DNA from 3 places in the Arthrobacter sp. GW822-FHT05G07 genome. Region 2 is predicted to be linked to each of the others. Evidence: riboswitches for the same ligand, from Rfam matches in the RefSeq annotation. Region 2 holds a riboswitch; each other region holds the start of a gene.
The links. A riboswitch is a leader RNA that binds a small molecule or an ion and turns the genes downstream of it on or off. The one in region 2 is predicted to bind glycine.

Region 1 (3,257 bases), on a different contig from region 2:
AGCCGCGGATGGCCAGCAGTCCGGCGAGCTCACCTTGGGAACCGGCGTTCGGCTGGATGGAGACTTGGTCGTAGCCGGTGATTTCGGTCAGCTGTGCTTCGAGGTCGGTGATGAGTTCACGCCAGCCCTCAGTCTGGGAATCCGGAGCGAACGGGTGGATGGAGGCGAACTCCGGCCAGGAGATGGCTTCCATCTCGGCTGTGGCGTTCAGCTTCATGGTGCACGATCCCAGCGGGATCATGGTGCGATCCAGCGCGAGGTCGCGGTCCGAGAGCTTGCGGATGTAGCGCAGGAGCTGGGTTTCGGAGCGGTGCGTGTTGAACACGGGGTGCTGCATGAAGTCGCTCGTACGCTCAACGGAACCTTCAAGCGCAAAGCCTTCAGCGGCTTCAGTGACCGAAGCGCCGAAGACATCAAGGAGACCGCCGACAATTTCAGATGTAGTGGTCTCATCGACGGAAATTCCCAGAGTGTCAGCGTCGATGCCGCGCAGGTTGATGCCCTTGGCCTCCGCTGCGGCGATGATCTCGGCAGCCTTACCGGGGACGCGGACGGTGATGGTGTCGAAGAAGGAACCGTGAAGGACCTCGACGCCGGCAGCCTTCAGGGACGCTGCAAGGGTACGGGCGTGACCGTGAGCGGTTTCGGCGATCGCCTTCAAGCCCTCGGGGCCGTGGTAGACGGCATACATTGAGGCCACGATGGCGAGCAGCGCTTGCGCGGTACAGATGTTGGACGTGGCCTTCTCGCGGCGGATGTGCTGCTCGCGGGTCTGCAGCGCCAAGCGGTAGGCGGGGACACCGGCGTCGTCCTTGGAAACGCCCACCAGACGGCCGGGCATGGAACGCTCCAGGCCCTTTTGGACGGCCATGTACGCGGCGTGCGGGCCGCCGAAGAAGAGCGGAACACCCAGGCGCTGTGCGGAACCAACGGCGATGTCGGCGCCCTGCTCACCTGGAGGGGTGATGAGGGTCAGTGAGAGGAGGTCGGCAGCGACGGTCACCAGCGCGCCGCGTTCCTTGGCGTCAGCGATCACGGCGGAGTGGTCGAACACGCGGCCGGACACGCCGGGCTGCTGGAGGACGACGCCGTTGATGGCACCTTCCGGGAGGCCAAGGGAAAGGTCAGCGACCTCAACCTCGAAGCCGAGCGCTTCGGCGCGGCCCTTGACGATGGCGATGGTCTGCGGGAGGCAGTCTGCGTCGAGGACGGTCTTGCCATCCTGAACGGCCTTGTTCTTGTTGGCGCGGCGCATCATGAGGACGGCCTCGGCCACAGCCGTTGCTTCGTCCAGGAGCGAGGCGTTGGCGATCGGCAGGCCCACCAGGTCCTGGACCATGGTCTGGAAATTGAGCAGCGCTTCGAGGCGGCCCTGCGAGATTTCCGGCTGGTAGGGGGTGTAGGCGGTGTACCAGGCTGGGGACTCGAGGATGTTGCGGCGGATCACCGGCGGCGTCACGGTGTCGTAGTAGCCCTGGCCGATCATCTGAACGGCGGTCTTGTTCTTGGAAGCGAGCTTGCGCAGCTCAGCCAGAACTTCAACTTCACTCAGTGCGTTCTGAAGGGTGAGGGCGACATCCTGGCGGATGTCGTTCGGGACGGCGGTGTCGACCAGCGAATCGACGGTGTCGTAGCCGACGGACTTGAGCATGGTCTCAATGTCGGCCTGGCGGCGGGCGCCGATATGCCGATCGACGAAGGTGGTGGAGGCAGAACTAACCGTCACGAAGGAACTCCATTACTTGGGCAGCGTTTGGGTACGCCACAGCGGCTGGGTTCCTCCCCGCTCTGTATTGGACCTGAGAGTTTCCGCGCGTTGCGTGAACAACCATCGCTTGCACCGTCGGTGAGCACAGCACTTTCACCCTGAGGTGGGTTCCGTGCCTGCTGCTTTCCAGAGTTGCCTCGCCGCGGCGGTGCGTGGGCCTGAGAGATTCCTGGGGAGGGTTTGCTCCTACGGCGCCTGCATCACTTGCTTGCAGGACTCTCCCGCCGCAGATCAAAGGCATGTTCAGTTGTGTGTGGGCACCGCGTTGGGCACGCCACAAGGGTTAATTGTCCTACGTCCGGGGCGCTGCAGCAAATGGATGAATCGCTACTTCCGTAGCCGCTCGAGGACTCCCAGCAGGATTTCGACGTCGGCCTCCCGCCCGGCGTTTCCGCCCTCCTGCCCGCCTTCAAAAATCGCATTGAAATAGAGGCCGTCGCCCATGTAACTCACAGCTTTGGCAACCTCGGGTCCAACATCCTCCGCCAGCACGTCCAGCCACCGTTGCTGGATAGCAGCAAACCTGCGGCGGGTTTCCTCGTGAGCCACCTCAGCCAGCCTGGTAGCGGCGACGAAGGCCCGATCCATGGGCGTATCTGCCCAGAGCGAGGACCTGATGAAGTAGGCAGCCGAACCATCCGGTGCTGCCTTCATCAGTTCGGTATCTTCATCGGCGAGCAGGTCCAGGCGCTCCAAAAGGGCCGTGGTCAGCGCTTCCTTATTGGGAAAGTGGTACAGCAGCCCACCTTTGGACACCCCTGCGCGCTTGGCAACCGCATCGAGAGTGGCAGCCCGCTCCCCTACCTCAATAAGGAGGGCTTCGTAGGCATCCAGGACGGCATCCCGGGCAACTGGTTTTCGTGGCATAGGTACATCATTCCCTAAAGGCTTGGGGGGTTCCATTTGAAACTGTACCGTCTGGACGGTACAGTAAGTGACATGTACTCGCCGTCCTCAACCCAAGCACCCCGTTCCGCTCGTCCCGTTAAGGGCCAGGCAGCACCGTGGCGCGATTGGACGGCTCTGGCGCTCCTGATGTTCCCGGTGCTGCTGGTGGCCGTCGACAACACCGCGCTCACCTTTGCCCTGCCCGAGATTGCCCGATCCCTGGAGGTTGGCGGCGTCCAACTTCTCTGGATCGTGGACGCCTATCCCCTGGTACTGGCTGCGCTGCTGGTTTCCATGGGTAACCTGGGCGACAGGATCGGACGACGCCGGTTGCTGCTGATCGGCAGCACAGGCTTCGCTGCAGTGTCGGCCGCTACGGCATTCGCCCCGACCGCGGAATGGCTAATTGCCGGACGCGCCGGCCTTGGCGTCTTCGGCGCCATGCTGATGCCCTCCACGCTCTCCCTGATCCGGAACATCTTTACCGACCCGAACCGTCGCCGGCTCGCGATCGCTGTCTGGGCTGCCGGCTTCTCCGGCGGTGCCGCCCTCGGTCCGATCTTCGGCGGTTGGCTGGTTGAACACTTCTGGTGGGGTGCCG
Region 2 (3,257 bases):
TGTTGAACACCGGGTGCTGCAGGAAGTCGCTGCTTCGGACCACGTCTGCGGGCAGTTCGAACCCTGCTGCGTCCCCTACCGGACCGGCTCCAAAGGCGACGGCCACCGCGGAGAGGACCTCCGGCGTCGTGGTTTCATCAATGCTCACCCCAACGGTGTCGGCGTCGATGAATCGCAGGTTGATGCCGCGTGCCTCGGCGGCGCCGATGACTTTGTCAGCCTTGCCGGGGACGCGCACTGTGAGGGTGTCGAAGAAGGACTCGGACGTAAGTTCCCGGCCAGCTTTCTTCAGCGCTGTGGCAAGGGTGCGGGCATGGCCGTGAACGGTTTCGGCGATCGCCTTCAGGCCTTCCGGACCGTGGTAGACGGCGTACATCGAGGCGACAATGGCCAGCAAGGCCTGCGCTGTACAGATGTTGGACGTCGCCTTTTCGCGGCGGATGTGCTGCTCGCGGGTCTGGAGGGCCAGACGGTACCCGGGGACGCCTGCGTTGTCCTTGGAAACGCCCACGATACGGCCGGGAAGTGTGCGCTCCATGCCTTCGCGGACCGCCATGTAGGCCGCGTGCGGGCCGCCGAAGAACAGGGGCACGCCGAAGCGCTGCGCGGTTCCGACGGCGATGTCCGCACCTTGTTCACCCGGGGGCGTGATGAGGGTGAGCGCCAAAAGGTCAGCCGCGACGGTGACCAGCGCACCGCGTTCCTTGGCGTCGGCGATCACGACGGAGTGATCGAAGACTCGGCCCGAAACGCCCGGCTGCTGGAGCACGATGCCATTGATGTCGCCGTCGGGAAGGCCCGCCGAAAGGTCAGCGATCTCCACCTCGAAGCCCAACGCCTCAGCGCGACCCTTCACGATCGCGATGGTCTGCGGGAGGAGGTCGGAGTCCAGGACAGTCTTACCGTCCTTGGCAGTCTGGTTCTTGTTGGCCCTGCGCATGAGCAACACGGCCTCGGCCACGGCGGTGGCTTCGTCCAGCAGGGAAGCGTTCGCAACGGGCAGGCCGGTGAGGTCCTGCACCATGGTCTGGAAATTGAGCAGCGCTTCGAGGCGGCCCTGGGAAATTTCCGGCTGGTACGGGGTGTAAGCCGTGTACCAGGCCGGAGCTTCAAGGATGTTGCGGCGAATGACCGGGGGCGTGACGGTGTCGTAGTAGCCCTGGCCGATCATCTGCACAGCGGTCTTGTTCTTGGAAGCGAGCTTCCGTAGCTCGGTCAGGACCTGGACCTCGGTGAGGGCGTCCTCCAACTTCAGGGCAGTGTCCTGGCGGATCGAATCGGGGACCGCGACGTCTACCAGGCCGTCGACAGAGTCGTAGCCAATGGCCTTGAGCATGGTGTCAACATCGGCTTGGCGACGGGCGCCGATGTGCCGGTCCGCGAAGGCGGTGGGGGTTGATTGAACAGTCAAGAGGAACTCCATGATTCAGGCGCCCAGTGAGCGCTCGATGATGTGGGTTCCTCCCCGCTCTGTATTGGACCTGAGAGATTCCGCAGGAATGGTTGCCTGCTTGCACCGTCGGTGAGCCCGGTTACCCGGACTGCTTTCCAGAGTTGCCTAACCGCGGCGGTACATGGGCCTGAGAGATTCCTGGGGAGGATTTGCTCCTACGGCGCCTGACTGGATGTACCGGCAGGGCTCTCCCGCCGCAGATCAAAAGCGTTGCGTCACCGTGAGTGACACGCTTCACACCATAGCTGGTTGTTTTGAAAAAGCGCAAGCAAGGTGAAGTTACTGATGCATCGCCTCATGGATTTGCAGCGCGAACCAGAGCTGGGCAACTGTGGACGTTTCACCCATATCCAGCCCCGTCAGCTCGCCGATTTTCCGTATCCGGTAGATGATGGTTTGCCGGTGCGCGAACAACGCCGTTGCGGTCTTTTGCCAGGACCGTTGCGAGTCCAGATACGTCCTGAGCGTGACGAGGAGATCGCCCTCCTGGCTCTGCTCGTAGTCGAAAATCGGGCCTAAAAGCCGCCGAACCAGCGCCGTTCCTTCCTCGAAACCCGTCAGCCCCAGCCATGACGGCCCCTCCGCATAGCGGGCCAGTGCCAGCTTGTTGGCACGGGCGGAGCCAAGCGCCCAGAGGGATTCCTGCAGTGCGCGTTGGATGTTGGCAACGGCCGCCGGCGCGCTGATCCCGATCGCAGCATCCGCCCCGGCACAGTGCGCCAGGACGTGGTCAGGGACGTCGGCCGGGACCACCACATGGAGCCTGTTGTTCCGCTTCAACGACGCCGACGCAACCCCGTGCCTCCACAGTTCGATGTGCACATTGGCCAGCCTGTCGCCGTCGTCCGCTTGTCTGTCTCCGCCGCCCGCCGACATCGAGGCGAGCAGGAAATCCTGGGGCGAAACCTCGAAAGCTGCCAGCCGGCTCTCCATTTCGGCCGCGCCCAAGCGTCCGTCCATTGCCTGCAGGAGGAACTCGCCGGCCAGCCGGTGGCGGCCTTCCAGCGACAAAACGATGCGCGAAAGCTGCAGTCCCAGCACGGTTGCGGCGTGAAGGAGTACGACGGCGTCCGGGTGCGGTTCGCTGTTGGGCAGCACCACCAGGAGCGCATTGGCATGCGTGGGAATGTCCATGGTGAGCACGTGACGGCCCCGGATGCGGTGCCACTGGAAGTTCTTTCCGGCGAGGGACACCTGCCCGGACAGCGGAGCCCATTCCTCGGCAAGGAACTCTGGCAGCGTTTGCCCGTCCGGATGCCAGGGATGGAGGCAGCGTCGGTCCACCACGAACAGGTTTGCGTCGAGCTCAGTGGCCAGCCGCTGGACCAGGCTCTGCCAATGGTCCTCGGAAGCTCCGGCGGTGCGGAGCAGATCGTAGACGCGGGCCGTCTGCCGCAGTCGGCGCGATTCTTCGAGCAGTGAGGACTCGGCAACCGACCGGGCGATTGCGATGAACGGCAGCGGATACGGGATGTTGACCAGTGGCAACGGCAGCCGCTCGCACGCCGCCAGGAATTCCGCGGTGAGGGGCGGCGCGTGCATCTTCTCACCGATCGCCAAGGCGCTGGCACCGCTGTCCACCAAGGCCTCTGCGAGCGCCACCTGACCTTGCGCGTCTGGCGGGATGGACAGGCCGTTGGTCATCATGAGCTCGCCGCCTGTCACCCATTCCCACAGTCTGGGCAGATCCGAGGTGTGGGCCCAGGTGATGCGGTTGTCCCGGCCCGCCGATCCTGCCAGGAGCGTGAGCCCGAGTTGAGGCTCGGCCACGAGTTCAGCCACGGTGATTGCCATGCGGGGTCCT
Region 3 (3,257 bases), on a different contig from region 2:
TTGGAGTACCAGAGGTGCCTGAGGGGCTAGCCGCCCCTGAGCCACAGGGCCGAGAGGCCAGTACCCGCGAGGCCGGTACAAGGCAGGACCCCTCACGATCTTCTTCGTGAGGGGTCCTGCCTTTGGTTTGCGGCCTTTTGGGCCTGCGCGGTTACTTGTTCACGGGTTCCGGTTCCCGGTCCCTTTCTGCATCCCGCTGGAGCTCAGCCTTGAACTCCTCGTAACGGGCCAAGTGCGCGGGACGGCACCGGAGAATCAACCAGGCGACACCCAGAATGATGAACCACACGGGCGTGGCCAACAGGGCCGCGAGCGTGTCCGGTTGCGTGGTCAGAGCCCAGAGGACGAAGGCGAAGAACGCGAACACCACCCACACCATCACCACTCCACCGGGCATCTTGAACGCCGAGGACTCGTGCAAGTGCGGGCGGCGCTTCCGGAAGGCAAGGTAGCTCGCCAGGATGATGGACCAGACGAAGACGAAACACACAGCGGACACCGTAGTGACCATGTCGAACGCCTTGCCGATGTCCGAGCCGGCATACATGAGGACGACGCCGGACAGCAGCAGGATGCAGGACAGGAACAGGGCGTTGCGGGGCACTTTGCGTCCGGACAGCGCGCCGAAAACCTTGGGTGCGTCGCCTTCCTGCGCGAGTCCGAACACCATGCGGGACGTGGAGTAGATGCCAGAGTTTGCCGACGACATGGCCGAGGTCAGCACCACCAGGTTGACGATGGTGGCCGCTGCGCCGAGACCAGCGAGCGAGAACATGGCGATGAAGGGGCTATGTCCGGCAGCAAACTGGGTCCACGGGGTGACGGACATGAGGATGATCAGCGCGCCCACATAAAAGAGCAGCACGCGGATGGGGATGGAGTTGATGGCTTTGGGGAGGTTCTTCTCGGGGTCCTTGGCCTCGGCAGCTGTTGTGCCCACGAGTTCGATGCCCACGAACGCGAAGACGGCGATCTGGAAGCCGGCCACGAAGCCCATGAATTCATTCGGGAAGAAGCCGCCGTGGCTCCACAGGTTGGTGAAGCTGGCCGGTCCGGCGTCGGACTGGAAGCCGCTGAAAATCATGAATAGGCCAACGATGATGAGCGCCGCAATGGCCACGATCTTGATGAGGGCGAACCAGAACTCCGTCTCACCGAAGGCTTTCACGGTGGCGAGGTTCAGGAGCAGGAGGATGCCGATGGTGATCAGGCCCGGCACCCAGAGGGGCAGGGAGGGCCAAAGTTCCTGGGAATACCCCGCGATTGCGATCACGTCCGCGATCCCGGTGATCACCCAGCAGAACCAGTAAGTCCAGCCGGTGAAGAAGCCGGCCCACGGTCCCAGGAGGTCGGCGGCGAAGTCGCTGAAGGATTTGTAATTGAGGTTGCTGAGCAGCAGTTCGCCCATGGCGCGCATAACGAAGAACAGCATGAAGCCGATGATCATGTACACGAAGATGACGGATGGGCCGGCAGCGGAAATGGTCTTGCCGGATCCCATGAAGAGGCCGGTGCCAATGGCTCCGCCGATGGCGATGAGCTGGATGTGGCGGTTGCTGAGTTGTCGCTCGAGGTGGGGTAAATCTGTGCCGGTGGAAGGCGGGCGCTGAATCGTCAAAGGAACTCCATCGTTCAGGCGGCACGGGGTGCCACATTGATTCGGGTTCCTCCCCGCTCTGTACGTGGACCTGAGAGTTTCCGCCTTCCTGCAGGGCAGGAAGGCTTGCACCTTCGGTGAGCCCGGTGACCGGACTGCTTTCCAGAGTTGCCTCGCCGCGGCGGTACATGGGCCTGAGAGATTCCTGGGGAGGGTTTGCTCCTACGGCGCCTGACGGGATGTACCGGCAGGACTCTCCCGCCGCAGATCAAAAGCGCGCACACCCAAGTGGGTGATGCAGCTCACACAGTAGCCAAGGTCGGGTAGAGGTGCAACCCCACGTCCCTAGCGGCACAGAATGCTACGCGCAATCTCATCAGCATCGCGGAGCGTCCGCTGGCCGCTCGCGTAGGCGGGTCCGGTGCGCGGCCTGGCCTCGGCAGCGATGGCTGTCCCCCACTGCGAAGCGGACAATTGCAGGCCAAGGACATACAAGTTCCTGGTGATGGATCCGTTGGCAGCCAGAGGCCTGTAAGGATGGGGTTCCACGTCCAGGCCGGTGGTCTGCATGGGCGTGCCCTCAACACTCATCATGATCTTGGTGCGGACCAGCCCGTCGGACATGAGCTGTTCCAGCAGCGGCGAGAGGTTGATGCCCACCCTGTTTGCCGGCGACATCGCCTCGATAAGCGTCCGCGCTTCAACCGGACCGTCGTGAACCCACGGCGAAACCGCCCGGAACAGCTTGGCACCCCGGTCCACACTGAACTTCGGATCCGGTCCCACGAAACTTACGACGCCGGCACGCGCCAAAGCGGCCAACTGCTCCGATCGCAGGGCTGGCGCTCCGCTGGCGAGGCCTTCCACGAACGACTCGAACCAGCCGCGCAAACCCGCCAGCCAGGACTCATCGGTGATTCCGCCATCCGCCACGACGGATTTGAGGATGGCCCGGCCGGTGTGGAGGGCGCCGATGGCCATCTTGACGGGGTCCGCCTCGCCGAGTGCAGATCGTCGGGCATCATCATCAAGGTAGGCCGTGATTGCGTCATCCAACTCGCTCCGGGAAGCAAAGGTACGGCCTGCGAGCGGCGCTGCGAGCCCTCTCAGGTTCAGCCGACGGGAGGCAACGACGTGCTTTTCCACCACGTCTCCCACCTTTATTTCCCAGTTCGCCGTGGTGTGCGCATGTGGTTGGAGCGCGTCCTCCAGGTCAGCCAGGAACTGTGCGGGGTCCTTGATCGCGGCGGGCTGGGACCGTGCAAGCGTTGAATAGTAGGCCCAGAGTGCATCACGGTGAAGCAGAGGCCAAAGGTCATGATCGAAGCCCGGCTGGATACCCGCTGCACGGAACCGGTCCACGGCATCTTCCGTCAGGTAGCGCATGGTGATGCTGCTGGGGTAGTAGCCCGCCAGCCCCGCCTTGGCACGATACGGGGTGCCCCTGCGGGACGCAGCAATGATCCGGGGCTCCCTGCCCGATGCCCGGTACTCGAGGATGCCCGCGCCGGGCGAACCAGCCTCAACGAACTTGCCGCCGCGGGCCTCCGTCAACTGGCCCATGACATCGAAGAAGTTCAAGCCCATGCCGCGGACCAGCACGGGCTCATTGTCCGGCACAGCCTGCCAATCAACGTCAGCCGGCGGAGCAGGCGGGAAG

Region 1: another riboswitch for glycine. It lies ahead of gcvP (aminomethyl-transferring glycine dehydrogenase); the one in region 2 lies ahead of gcvP (aminomethyl-transferring glycine dehydrogenase).
Region 3: another riboswitch for glycine. It lies ahead of cycA (D-serine/D-alanine/glycine transporter); the one in region 2 lies ahead of gcvP (aminomethyl-transferring glycine dehydrogenase).

Annotation. Positions count from the first base shown of each region.
Region 1 is NZ_JBXALT010000001.1:565,628-568,884, forward strand. It holds gene gcvP (aminomethyl-transferring glycine dehydrogenase) at 1-1,726, opposite strand, end outside; glycine riboswitch at 1,905-2,002, opposite strand; gene AC1RJY_RS02500 (TetR/AcrR family transcriptional regulator) at 2,096-2,635, opposite strand; gene AC1RJY_RS02505 (MFS transporter) at 2,708-3,257, shown strand, end outside.
Region 2 is NZ_JBXALT010000006.1:365,376-368,632, reverse strand. It holds gene gcvP (aminomethyl-transferring glycine dehydrogenase) at 1-1,411, opposite strand, end outside; glycine riboswitch at 1,559-1,657, opposite strand; gene AC1RJY_RS12825 (PucR family transcriptional regulator) at 1,733-3,247, opposite strand.
Region 3 is NZ_JBXALT010000007.1:273,300-276,556, reverse strand. It holds gene AC1RJY_RS14110 (ExeM/NucH family extracellular endonuclease) at 1-30, shown strand, start outside; gene cycA (D-serine/D-alanine/glycine transporter) at 152-1,618, opposite strand; glycine riboswitch at 1,770-1,868, opposite strand; gene AC1RJY_RS14100 (FAD/NAD(P)-binding protein) at 1,943-3,257, opposite strand, start outside.